DNA from 3 places in the Peribacillus sp. V2I11 genome. Region 1 is predicted to be linked to each of the others. Evidence: a T-box and tRNA genes for the amino acid it is inferred to sense, from the RefSeq annotation. Region 1 holds a T-box; the other regions hold tRNA genes.
The links. The T-box of region 1 lies ahead of thrS (threonine--tRNA ligase). A T-box ahead of a tRNA ligase gene usually reads a tRNA of that ligase, here a tRNA-Thr.
Positions count from the first base shown of each region.

Region 1 (3,767 bases):
TTTTGGGTCTGGCCATTGGTATCCTCCATATTTTAATTAATTAGTGATTAATCAATCACTAATTAATAACATAATATCGCAGTATGGTAATTTTTGCAACAAGGTATTTAAATCATTTTTTTCCAGTTTGGGCTGCCCGGAGTTAAACTGAAGGGCACTGTGAGATGAATAATTGGGGAGTGTACGAATATTATTATTCTATGTAAGATATTACTGTGGATGAAAGGAAACTGATGATGAAAGAGTCGTTTCGCGGTTCTGGAATTGGAGTGATTTTCATGGCATTCTTCGGTACACTGTGGGCTGGTATTGGTGTAATGGGATTGCAGGGGTGGGGGTTTCCCTACGTGGAACTCGCAGCAATATTGGTAGGAATCATAATGGTCATCGGCGGCATTTCATTAATTCATGCATCACAAAAAATGACCAATCAAGTTTCAGAAAATGGGGCTAGGCGTATGAAGCGTATCGGATTTTTGTTTAATATGGTCTTCATTGCCGAAGGTTTGCTTATCGGGATTGCCATTGCCATCTGTAACTTGATCGATCAGACCGATCTTATACCGGGAGTCATCGCCATTATTGTCGGGATTCATTTTTTACCTTTGGCATCGCTTTTCCAAATCAAGATCTACTATGCAACAGGAGTGCTTCTCTGTTTATTAGCGCTTATCACATTGCTTATTGTGCCAGACACTGTCATGCTTGGGGAGCATCAAATCCTTGCACCGTTATCATTGCTGGGCTTTGGATGCGCGCTAATTCTCTGGACCACTGGACTTACGCTATGGCTTAGAATAAAGAATTCAAGTCGAACGCTAGCCGATGAAGATTGAATCAATCAATCAAAAAACCCGTCATGGTGAATGGGTTTTTCATTTTGATTAATTCTTCATCCAGGTCATGAGCCTGACAATTTGTAATGGTTCATTCCAAACGAGAATGAAACTTAAAAGAAAGAATGCAGCCACGGCCAAAAATTTCGACTTTCCTTTTTCATTTTTATACATGGCCCCGAAACTGCATAACATACCAATAAGTATCGCACCGAATCCTGAGATCATAAGCAGCTCGGAGGTTTTAGGTAAGGCAAGGGAACAGCAAAATGATAGTGTACCATCACTGCAAATACGATAGACCAATTGCTTAAACTTTTCATAGAAACTCCTTTTTTACTAATTATCCCATTTTGTGTTTGTAATGAAATTAAAAAATTTGAGGTTGTCACTTATGGGAATATATTGTAATATATATAACAATATAAAAATCCATTTACATTTTAGAAGCATTGATAAGGACATGAATCATTTTTACGGTCTGCAGAGAGGGAAGGGCAGCTGCGAACTTCCTGGCTTAGGAAACTGATTTACCGCCTTTGAGCTATATCGGTGAACAAGAGTAACTGATATCGTCTAAGCTGCGTTACAAGCTCCAGAGCCATGAGTGTTTCTTGCTTATGGGGAATTGGGTGGAATCACGGGTAACGCACTCGTCCCTTACTTAGGGATGGGTGCGTTTTTTATTATTATAATTATTGCCATGATAAGGACATGAATCATTTTTACGGTCTGCAGAGAGGGAAGGGCAGCTGCGAACTTCCTGGCTTAGGAAACTGATTTACCGCCTTTGAGCTATACGGTGAACGAGAGTAACTGATATCGTCTAAGCTGCGTTACAAGCTCCAGAGCCATGAGTGATTTTTGCTTATGGGAAATTGGGTGGAACCACGGGTAAACGCACTCGTCCCTTATATAGGGATGGGTGCGTTTTTTATATATGAAAATATTGCCATGATAAGGACATGAATCATTTTTACGGTCTGCAAAGAGGGAAGGGCAGCTGCGAACTTCCTGGCTTAGGAAACTGATTTACCGCCTTTGAGCTATATCGGTGAACGAGAGTAACTGATATCGTCTAAGCTGCGTTACAAGCTCCAGAGCCATGAGTGATTTTTGCTTATGGGAAATTGGGTGGAACCACGGGTAAACGCACTCGTCCCTTGCATAGGGATGAGTGCGTTTTTTTATTACTAAAAAAGGGGTGTTTATGTGATGGGTGAAAAAATGATTAAAGTTCAATTCCCGGATGGGCAGCAAAGGGAATATCCGCAAGGGATGACAGTGGAAAGTGTGGCAGGGTCCATCAGCTCAAGTTTAAGGAAAAAGGCAGTAGCAGGAAAACTGGATAAGCAACTGGTTGACCTAAGTTTCAAGTTGAATAAGGATGCCGAACTGTCGATCTTGACTCTGGATTCAGACGAAGGATTACAAGTTTTACGACATACATCGGCGCATGTTTTGGCGCAGGCTGTAAAAAGAATATACCAAAATGTGGAATTAGGGATAGGGCCAGTCGTGGAAGATGGTTTTTACTATGATTTTAAATTAGATCATCCTTTAAGCTCAGAAGATCTACAAGTTATTGAAAAAGAGATGGAACATATCATAAGTGAAAATCTGGAAATTAAGAGGGTCGAAGTGTCCTATGAAGAAGCTGTGAAGTTTTTCGAGGGCAGAGGGGAGTCATTCAAGTTGGATATAGCAAAGAACATCCCTAAGGGTGAAAAATTAACGCTCTATCAACAGGGGGAATTCGTCGATCTATGCAAAGGGCCGCACCTTCCATCCACATCATTTGTAAAATCGTTCAAATTGACTCGCGTATCTGGTGCCTATTGGAGGGGAGACAATCAAAATGAAGTTCTTCAAAGGGTGTATGGCGTGGCTTTCCGAAAGAAAAAGGATTTACAGGATCATTTTAAATTCCTGGAAGAAGCGGCCAAACGCGATCACCGTAAAATAGGGAAGCAGTTGGATTTATTCATGTTTTCGGAGGAAGCCCCTGGAATGCCGTTTTATTTACCGAAAGGACAAATCGTTAGAAATGAATTGGAGAAGTTCTCGCGGGAGCTTCAGACTGAAGCTGATTACGACGAAGTTCGGACTCCTTTCATGATGAACCAGCGGTTATGGGAACAATCGGGTCACTGGGATCATTACCATGAGAATATGTACTTCACTGAGGTGGATCAAACAAAATTCGCGATGAAGCCAATGAACTGTCCGGGTCATATGCTCATTTTCATTCTTACAGGGATTTACCCATCCGGATGGCCGAATTCGGTCAAGTCCACCGTCATGAATATAGCGGTGCATTGAACGGGATGCTGCGGGTCCGTACATTTTGTCAGGATGATGCCCACATTTATGTTCGGCAGGATCAAATCGAAAGTGAAATTAAACAAGTGTTTCATCTGATTGATAAGGTGTATCGCACTTTTGGATTCGAGTATTCCGTTGAGCTCTCGACTCGCCCAGAGGATTCAATGGGCGATGATTCCCTTTGGGAAGCTTCTGAAACAGCCTTGAAAAATGTTCTGGGAAGCATCGGGATACATTATCAATTAAATGAAGGGGACGGGGCATTTTATGGACCGAAAATTGATTTTCATATTAAGGATGCATTAAAACGAAGCCATCAATGTGCAACAATTCAACTTGATTTTCAAATGCCCGATAAATTTGATCTGACTTACATCGATGAAAATAATGAAAAAGTTCGTCCGGTCGTCATTCATCGTGCCATATTTGGATCGATCGTTTTTTTGGAATCCTGATAGAACATTTTGCCGGTGCTTTTCCGGTATGGCTTGCCCCGGTGCAAGTACAGATCATTCCTGTCTCACAAGTTCATTTGAATTATTGTTTAAAGGTTCAAAAAGAACTGAAGAATCAAGGGATAAGAGTGAAAATTGATGATCGGAATGA
Region 1 covers NZ_JAUSYW010000001.1:3,527,698-3,531,464, forward strand. Annotated here, with positions in the region: gene QFZ73_RS17215 (TetR/AcrR family transcriptional regulator) at 1-16, opposite strand, end outside; gene QFZ73_RS17220 (DUF7010 family protein) at 237-836, shown strand; T-box leader at 1,280-1,500, shown strand; T-box leader at 1,531-1,751, shown strand; T-box leader at 1,782-2,003, shown strand; partial or broken gene thrS (threonine--tRNA ligase) at 2,064-3,767, shown strand, end outside.

Region 2 (3,767 bases), 610 kb from region 1:
AGCCTCAAGATGAGAGTATTGGAGGTAGAGCACTGATTGGACTAGGGGCCCCCAACGGGTTACCGAATTCAGTCAAACTCCGAATGCCAAATACTTATTCTTGGGAGTCAGACTGCGAGTGATAAGATCCGTAGTCGAAAGGGAAACAGCCCAGACCACCAGCTAAGGTCCCAAAGTATACGTTAAGTGGAAAAGGATGTGGAGTTGCTTAGACAACCAGGATGTTGGCTCAGAAGCAGCCACCATTTAAAGAGTGCGTAATAGCTCACTGGTCGAGTGACTCCGCGCCGAAAATGTACCGGGGCTAAACGTATCACCGAAGCTGTGGATTGACACCATTAGGTGTCGATGGTAGGAGAGCGTTCTAAGGGCGTTGAAGTCAGACCGGAAGGACTGGTGGAGCGCTTAGAAGTGAGAATGCCGGTATGAGTAGCGAAAGAAGGGTGAGAATCCCTTCCACCGAATGCCTAAGGTTTCCTGAGGAAGGCTCGTCCGCTCAGGGTTAGTCGGGACCTAAGCCGAGGCCGAAAGGCGTAGGCGATGGACAACAGGTTGATATTCCTGTACCACCTATACATCGTTTGAACGATGGGGGGACGCAGAAGGATAGGGTAAGCGCGCTGTTGGATATGCGCGTCCAAGCAGTTAGGCCGGAAACGAGGCAAATCCCGTTTCCATTAAGGCGGAGCTGTGATGGCGAGGGAAATATAGTACCGAAGTTCCTGATTCCACGCTGCCAAGAAAAGCCTCTAGTGAGATGTAAGGTGCCCGTACCGCAAACCGACACAGGTAGGCGAGGAGAGAATCCTAAGGTGTGCGAGAGAACTCTCGTTAAGGAACTCGGCAAAATGACCCCGTAACTTCGGGAGAAGGGGTGCTTTTTAGGGTGAATAGCCCAGAAAAGCCGCAGTGAATAGGCCCAGGCGACTGTTTAGCAAAAACACAGGTCTCTGCGAAGCCGCAAGGCGAAGTATAGGGGCTGACACCTGCCCGGTGCTGGAAGGTTAAGGGGAGAGGTTAGCGCAAGCGAAGCTTTGAACCGAAGCCCCAGTAAACGGCGGCCGTAACTATAACGGTCCTAAGGTAGCGAAATTCCTTGTCGGGTAAGTTCCGACCCGCACGAAAGGTGTAACGATCTGGGCACTGTCTCAACGAGAGACTCGGTGAAATTATAGTACCTGTGAAGATGCAGGTTACCCGCGACAGGACGGAAAGACCCCGTGGAGCTTTACTGCAGCCTGATATTGAATTTTGGTACAGCTTGTACAGGATAGGTAGGAGCCTGAGAAGCCGGAGCGCTAGCTTCGGTGGAGGCGTTGGTGGGATACTACCCTGGCTGTATTGAAATTCTAACCCGCGCCCCTTATCGGGGTGGGAGACAGTGTCAGGTGGGCAGTTTGACTGGGGCGGTCGCCTCCTAAAGAGTAACGGAGGCGCCCAAAGGTTCCCTCAGAATGGTTGGAAATCATTCGTAGAGTGTAAAGGCACAAGGGAGCTTGACTGCGAGACCTACAAGTCGAGCAGGGACGAAAGTCGGGCTTAGTGATCCGGTGGTTCCGCATGGAAGGGCCATCGCTCAACGGATAAAAGCTACCCCGGGGATAACAGGCTTATCTCCCCCAAGAGTCCACATCGACGGGGAGGTTTGGCACCTCGATGTCGGCTCATCGCATCCTGGGGCTGTAGTCGGTCCCAAGGGTTGGGCTGTTCGCCCATTAAAGCGGTACGCGAGCTGGGTTCAGAACGTCGTGAGACAGTTCGGTCCCTATCCGTCGCGGGCGCAGGAAATTTGAGAGGAGCTGTCCTTAGTACGAGAGGACCGGGATGGACGCACCGCTGGTGTACCAGTTGTCTTGCCAAAGGCATAGCTGGGTAGCTACGTGCGGACGGGATAAGTGCTGAAAGCATCTAAGCATGAAGCCCCCCTCAAGATGAGATTTCCCATGGCGCAAGCTAGTAAGATCCCTGAAAGATGATCAGGTTGATAGGTCAGAGGTGGAAGCGTGGCGACATGTGGAGCTGACTGATACTAATAGATCGAGGACTTAACCAACGCTTTAAAAAAATGAAATGCCTTCTTATTATCTAGTTTTGAAGGAATGAAAATTTCTTCTTGCATTTTCTCAAAAAGACGTTATAATAATATATGTCTTAAAAAAATGATAACAATGTTTGGTGACGATAGCGAAGAGGTCACACCCGTTCCCATTCCGAACACGGCAGTTAAGCTCTTCAGCGCCGATGGTAGTTGGGGGTTTCCCCCTGTGAGAGTAGGACGTCGCCAAGCAGGTTTTATATGGAGGATTAGCTCAGCTGGGAGAGCATCTGCCTTACAAGCAGAGGGTCGGCGGTTCGATCCCGTCATCCTCCACCATTTTACACCTGCCGGTGTAGCTCAACTGGTAGAGCAACTGACTTGTAATCAGTAGGTTGGGGGTTCAAGTCCTCTTGCCGGCACCATTTTAAGATAGTACAAGCACGAGCCATTAGCTCAGTTGGTAGAGCATCTGACTTTTAATCAGAGGGTCGAAGGTTCGAATCCTTCATGGCTCACCATTATATATGCGGGTGTGGCGGAATTGGCAGACGCACCAGACTTAGGATCTGGCGCCGCAAGGCGTGGGGGTTCAAGTCCCTTCACCCGCATCTTTCATGCGGAAGTAGTTCAGTGGTAGAATACAACCTTGCCAAGGTTGGGGTCGCGGGTTCGAATCCCGTCTTCCGCTCCACTTTTCGTATGTGCCGGGGTGGCGGAACTGGCAGACGCACAGGACTTAAAATCCTGCGGTAGGTGACTACCGTACCGGTTCGATTCCGGTCCTCGGCACCATCATAATATGCGCCCGTAGCTCAATTGGATAGAGCATCTGACTACGAATCAGAAGGTTGTAGGTTCGACTCCCGCCGGGCGCACCATGTTTTTTATTGCGGGAAGTAGCTCAGCTTGGTAGAGCACTTGGTTTGGGACCAAGGGGTCGCAGGTTCGAATCCTGTCTTCCCGACCACGTGATTTTTAATGAATGGGGCCTTAGCTCAGCTGGGAGAGCGCCTGCCTTGCACGCAGGAGGTCAGCGGTTCGATCCCGCTAGGCTCCACCATTTTTCAATCAGATACTTATATTATATTGGCGGTGTAGCTCAGCTGGCTAGAGCGTACGGTTCATACCCGTGAGGTCGGGGGTTCGATCCCCTCCGCCGCTACCAATAAATATAAGGACCTTTAGCTCAGCTGGTTAGAGCAGACGGCTCATAACCGTCCGGTCGTAGGTTCGAGTCCTACAAGGTCCACCATATTCATTTTTTAAAGCCGTGGAGGTATACCCAAGTTCGGCTGAAGGGATCGGTCTTGAAAACCGACAGGGGAGTCAAATCCCGCGGGGGTTCGAATCCCTCTACCTCCTCCATTTTTTCAAAAAGCAGCAAGTTGTTTTGAAACAACCTTACATAAAGGAAGCGGACGAAACAATATACACGAAAACTTGATGTGAATCGTTTCATTTTTACCGTCGCGGGGTGGAGCAGTCCGGTAGCTCGTCGGGCTCATAACCCGAAGGTCGCAGGTTCAAATCCTGTCCCCGCAATTATTAGGTCCCGTGGTGTAGCGGTTAACATGCCTGCCTGTCACGCAGGAGATCGCGGGTTCGATTCCCGTCGGGACCGCCATTCTTTAAATTCAATACATATGTGGCTCAGTAGCTCAGTCGGTAGAGCAAAGGACTGAAAATCCTTGTGTCGGCGGTTCGATTCCGTCCTGAGCCACCATATTTT
Region 2 covers NZ_JAUSYW010000001.1:2,920,666-2,924,432, forward strand. Annotated here, with positions in the region: rRNA gene QFZ73_RS14150 (23S ribosomal RNA) at 1-2,053, shown strand, start outside; rRNA gene rrf (5S ribosomal RNA) at 2,172-2,287, shown strand; tRNA gene QFZ73_RS14160 (tRNA-Val) at 2,299-2,374, shown strand; tRNA gene QFZ73_RS14165 (tRNA-Thr) at 2,385-2,460, shown strand; tRNA gene QFZ73_RS14170 (tRNA-Lys) at 2,481-2,556, shown strand; tRNA gene QFZ73_RS14175 (tRNA-Leu) at 2,565-2,646, shown strand; tRNA gene QFZ73_RS14180 (tRNA-Gly) at 2,655-2,729, shown strand; tRNA gene QFZ73_RS14185 (tRNA-Leu) at 2,742-2,830, shown strand; tRNA gene QFZ73_RS14190 (tRNA-Arg) at 2,840-2,916, shown strand; tRNA gene QFZ73_RS14195 (tRNA-Pro) at 2,929-3,005, shown strand; tRNA gene QFZ73_RS14200 (tRNA-Ala) at 3,023-3,098, shown strand; tRNA gene QFZ73_RS14205 (tRNA-Met) at 3,127-3,203, shown strand; tRNA gene QFZ73_RS14210 (tRNA-Ile) at 3,214-3,290, shown strand; tRNA gene QFZ73_RS14215 (tRNA-Ser) at 3,311-3,403, shown strand; tRNA gene QFZ73_RS14220 (tRNA-Met) at 3,507-3,580, shown strand; tRNA gene QFZ73_RS14225 (tRNA-Asp) at 3,587-3,662, shown strand; tRNA gene QFZ73_RS14230 (tRNA-Phe) at 3,686-3,761, shown strand.
Region 2: it encodes a tRNA-Thr, which carries the amino acid that the T-box ahead of thrS (threonine--tRNA ligase) is inferred to sense. The anticodon was not compared.

Region 3 (3,767 bases), 2.0 Mb from region 1:
AATAGCCCAGAAAAGCCGCAGTGAATAGGCCCAGGCGACTGTTTAGCAAAAACACAGGTCTCTGCGAAGCCGCAAGGCGAAGTATAGGGGCTGACACCTGCCCGGTGCTGGAAGGTTAAGGGGAGAGGTTAGCGCAAGCGAAGCTTTGAACCGAAGCCCCAGTAAACGGCGGCCGTAACTATAACGGTCCTAAGGTAGCGAAATTCCTTGTCGGGTAAGTTCCGACCCGCACGAAAGGTGTAACGATCTGGGCACTGTCTCAACGAGAGACTCGGTGAAATTATAGTACCTGTGAAGATGCAGGTTACCCGCGACAGGACGGAAAGACCCCGTGGAGCTTTACTGCAGCCTGATATTGAATTTTGGTACAGCTTGTACAGGATAGGTAGGAGCCTGAGAAGCCGGAGCGCTAGCTTCGGTGGAGGCGTTGGTGGGATACTACCCTGGCTGTATTGAAATTCTAACCCGCGCCCCTCATCGGGGTGGGAGACAGTGTCAGGTGGGCAGTTTGACTGGGGCGGTCGCCTCCTAAAGAGTAACGGAGGCGCCCAAAGGTTCCCTCAGAATGGTTGGAAATCATTCGTAGAGTGTAAAGGCACAAGGGAGCTTGACTGCGAGACCTACAAGTCGAGCAGGGACGAAAGTCGGGCTTAGTGATCCGGTGGTTCCGCATGGAAGGGCCATCGCTCAACGGATAAAAGCTACCCCGGGGATAACAGGCTTATCTCCCCCAAGAGTCCACATCGACGGGGAGGTTTGGCACCTCGATGTCGGCTCATCGCATCCTGGGGCTGTAGTCGGTCCCAAGGGTTGGGCTGTTCGCCCATTAAAGCGGTACGCGAGCTGGGTTCAGAACGTCGTGAGACAGTTCGGTCCCTATCCGTCGCGGGCGCAGGAAATTTGAGAGGAGCTGTCCTTAGTACGAGAGGACCGGGATGGACGCACCGCTGGTGTACCAGTTGTCTTGCCAAAGGCATAGCTGGGTAGCTACGTGCGGACGGGATAAGTGCTGAAAGCATCTAAGCATGAAGCCCCCCTCAAGATGAGATTTCCCATGGCGCAAGCTAGTAAGATCCCTGAAAGATGATCAGGTTGATAGGTCAGAGGTGGAAGCGTGGCGACATGTGGAGCTGACTGATACTAATAGATCGAGGACTTAACCAACGCTTTTTAAAAAATGAAATACCTTCTTCTTATTATCTAGTTTTGAAGGAATGAAAATTTCTTCTTGCATTTTTTCGAAAAGATGTTACAATAATATATGTCTTGAAAAAATGTTAACAATGTTTGGTGACGATAGCGAAGAGGTCACACCCGTTCCCATTCCGAACACGGCAGTTAAGCTCTTCAGCGCCGATGGTAGTTGGGGGTTTCCCCCTGTGAGAGTAGGACGTCGCCAAGCTTATATTGTTCCGCAGTAGCTCAGTGGTAGAGCATTCGGCTGTTAACCGAACGGTCGTAGGTTCGAGTCCTACCTGCGGAGCCATTATTGGAGAGCTGTCCGAGTGGCCGAAGGAGCACGATTGGAAATCGTGTAGACGGGTAACCCTGTCTCAAGGGTTCAAATCCCTTGCTCTCCGCCATTTATACCTGGCCCGTTGGTCAAGCGGTTAAGACACCGCCCTTTCACGGCGGTAACACGGGTTCGAATCCCGTACGGGTCACCATTTAGTCAACATATTGGAGGATTAGCTCAGCTGGGAGAGCATCTGCCTTACAAGCAGAGGGTCGGCGGTTCGATCCCGTCATCCTCCACCATTTCTTAACGAGATCAAGTTGTTTCTGCTGAAACGCTCAACACGAAAACTTGATGCATAATAGCAACATTATTACCGTCGCGGGGTGGAGCAGTCCGGTAGCTCGTCGGGCTCATAACCCGAAGGTCGCAGGTTCAAATCCTGTCCCCGCAATCTATGGTCCCGTGGTGTAGCGGTTAACATGCCTGCCTGTCACGCAGGAGATCGCGGGTTCGATTCCCGTCGGGACCGCCATTTTTATTGCTTGGCTCAGTAGCTCAGTCGGTAGAGCAAAGGACTGAAAATCCTTGTGTCGGCGGTTCGATTCCGTCCTGAGCCACCATAGTAGTGCCGGTGTAGCTCAACTGGTAGAGCAACTGACTTGTAATCAGTAGGTTGGGGGTTCAAGTCCTCTTGCCGGCACCATGTTTCATCCATATGCGGAGGGGTAGCGAAGTGGCTAAACGCGGCGGACTGTAAATCCGCTCCTTCGGGTTCGGCAGTTCGAATCTGCCCCCCTCCACCATATTTCTTACAGGGGTATAGTTTAAAGGTAGAACAGAGGTCTCCAAAACCTCCAGTGTGGGTTCGAGTCCTACTACCCCTGCCAATTTCAATCCTATAATGGCGATTGTGGCGAAGTGGTTAACGCACCTGATTGTGGTTCAGGCATTCGTGGGTTCGATTCCCATCAGTCGCCCCATTTAATAAAACATGGTATAATGAATACAACGTTAATGGGCTATAGCCAAGCGGTAAGGCAACGGATTTTGATTCCGTCATGCGAAGGTTCGATCCCTTCTAGCCCAGCCATATGCGAAAGTAGTTCAGTGGTAGAATACAACCTTGCCAAGGTTGGGGTCGCGGGTTCGAATCCCGTCTTTCGCTCCAAAAACGTTGGCGGCATAGCCAAGCGGTAAGGCAGAGGTCTGCAAAACCTTTACCACCGGTTCGATTCCGGTTGCCGCCTCCAACATACATGCCGGTGTGGCGGAATTGGCAGACGCGCACGACTCAAAATCGTGTTCCTCTGGAGTGCCGGTTCGACCCCGGCCACCGGTATCATCAATAGCGAAGAATCGCTATTACAAAAAGCTTCACACTTAATTGTGTGAAGCTTTTTTGTGTTTATGACGTATTACAAAATATGTACAAAAAATGTGCGGGGGTATTGTGCAATGATTTTTCATCACTCAAGAATGAAGGAGAATTGAAACCAAGGAGCATACAATCCCGAATCAAACATTATTAAAGGTGTTAGGATATCATTTCACTTTCAATCTACACTATGACATACGTCTATGGAAGATACGAAACGATACATGAAGTTATTGGCCTCTGGGGAGAGGCATAATAAATATTCTCCATTAAAACAATAAGCAATAGTTTAGAGAACGTTCGTTCTTACGGTGGAAATGAAAAACGAATGGGTCAAAGAGCATTAACTCTCCCATTCGTTCCAAAAATAATGATTGCCCATTTCAGATTTCAATATTCATAGCATTTAGTTCTGCTTCCGTATAGCCAGCAGCGGATAGTGCGATTTCAATTTCTTCAGCAGCCTTATAATCAAATAATTTAAATTTAGACATTAAAGCGAAAGCATTTTGATCTTCAATTGCCAAGGCAACAGCTTCCACGTCTTGTAGTAACTTCAGGTCTTCAATGTAGAATTGAGCGGTTCTCATCGCTAAATACTCATTCAGTGTAGTTGAACTGTAGAAAAGTCTTGTTAAAGTGGCGATTGCGTTAGGAACGAAAATCTTATTCATAATTACCCCTCCACTATTCTTAATTTTCTGTCATTTTAATTACTACAAGTATGAGTCACCATATAAATGTTGTCAATCTTTATCTGTTGAGCATTTTTTTCACCAGAGAATGTATGTCTGTACTCAAATTGAGTAAATAGAAAACAGGTGACTTTGCCAAAGGCAAAATATCGCACCAAAGCGCACCAAGTAAGCGAAGGAACGGTTGCTGAGTTTATGAAGCGACCCAAAAGAAACATACAGAAAAGAGTCATGTTGA
Region 3 covers NZ_JAUSYW010000001.1:1,480,419-1,484,185, reverse strand. Annotated here, with positions in the region: rRNA gene QFZ73_RS07225 (23S ribosomal RNA) at 1-1,164, shown strand, start outside; rRNA gene rrf (5S ribosomal RNA) at 1,287-1,402, shown strand; tRNA gene QFZ73_RS07215 (tRNA-Asn) at 1,412-1,486, shown strand; tRNA gene QFZ73_RS07210 (tRNA-Ser) at 1,492-1,583, shown strand; tRNA gene QFZ73_RS07205 (tRNA-Glu) at 1,593-1,667, shown strand; tRNA gene QFZ73_RS07200 (tRNA-Val) at 1,683-1,758, shown strand; tRNA gene QFZ73_RS07195 (tRNA-Met) at 1,837-1,910, shown strand; tRNA gene QFZ73_RS07190 (tRNA-Asp) at 1,916-1,991, shown strand; tRNA gene QFZ73_RS07185 (tRNA-Phe) at 2,004-2,079, shown strand; tRNA gene QFZ73_RS07180 (tRNA-Thr) at 2,087-2,162, shown strand; tRNA gene QFZ73_RS07175 (tRNA-Tyr) at 2,179-2,262, shown strand; tRNA gene QFZ73_RS07170 (tRNA-Trp) at 2,273-2,346, shown strand; tRNA gene QFZ73_RS07165 (tRNA-His) at 2,364-2,439, shown strand; tRNA gene QFZ73_RS07160 (tRNA-Gln) at 2,475-2,549, shown strand; tRNA gene QFZ73_RS07155 (tRNA-Gly) at 2,553-2,627, shown strand; tRNA gene QFZ73_RS07150 (tRNA-Cys) at 2,636-2,709, shown strand; tRNA gene QFZ73_RS07145 (tRNA-Leu) at 2,718-2,798, shown strand; gene QFZ73_RS07140 (hypothetical protein) at 3,218-3,508, opposite strand.
Region 3: it encodes a tRNA-Thr, which carries the amino acid that the T-box ahead of thrS (threonine--tRNA ligase) is inferred to sense. The anticodon was not compared.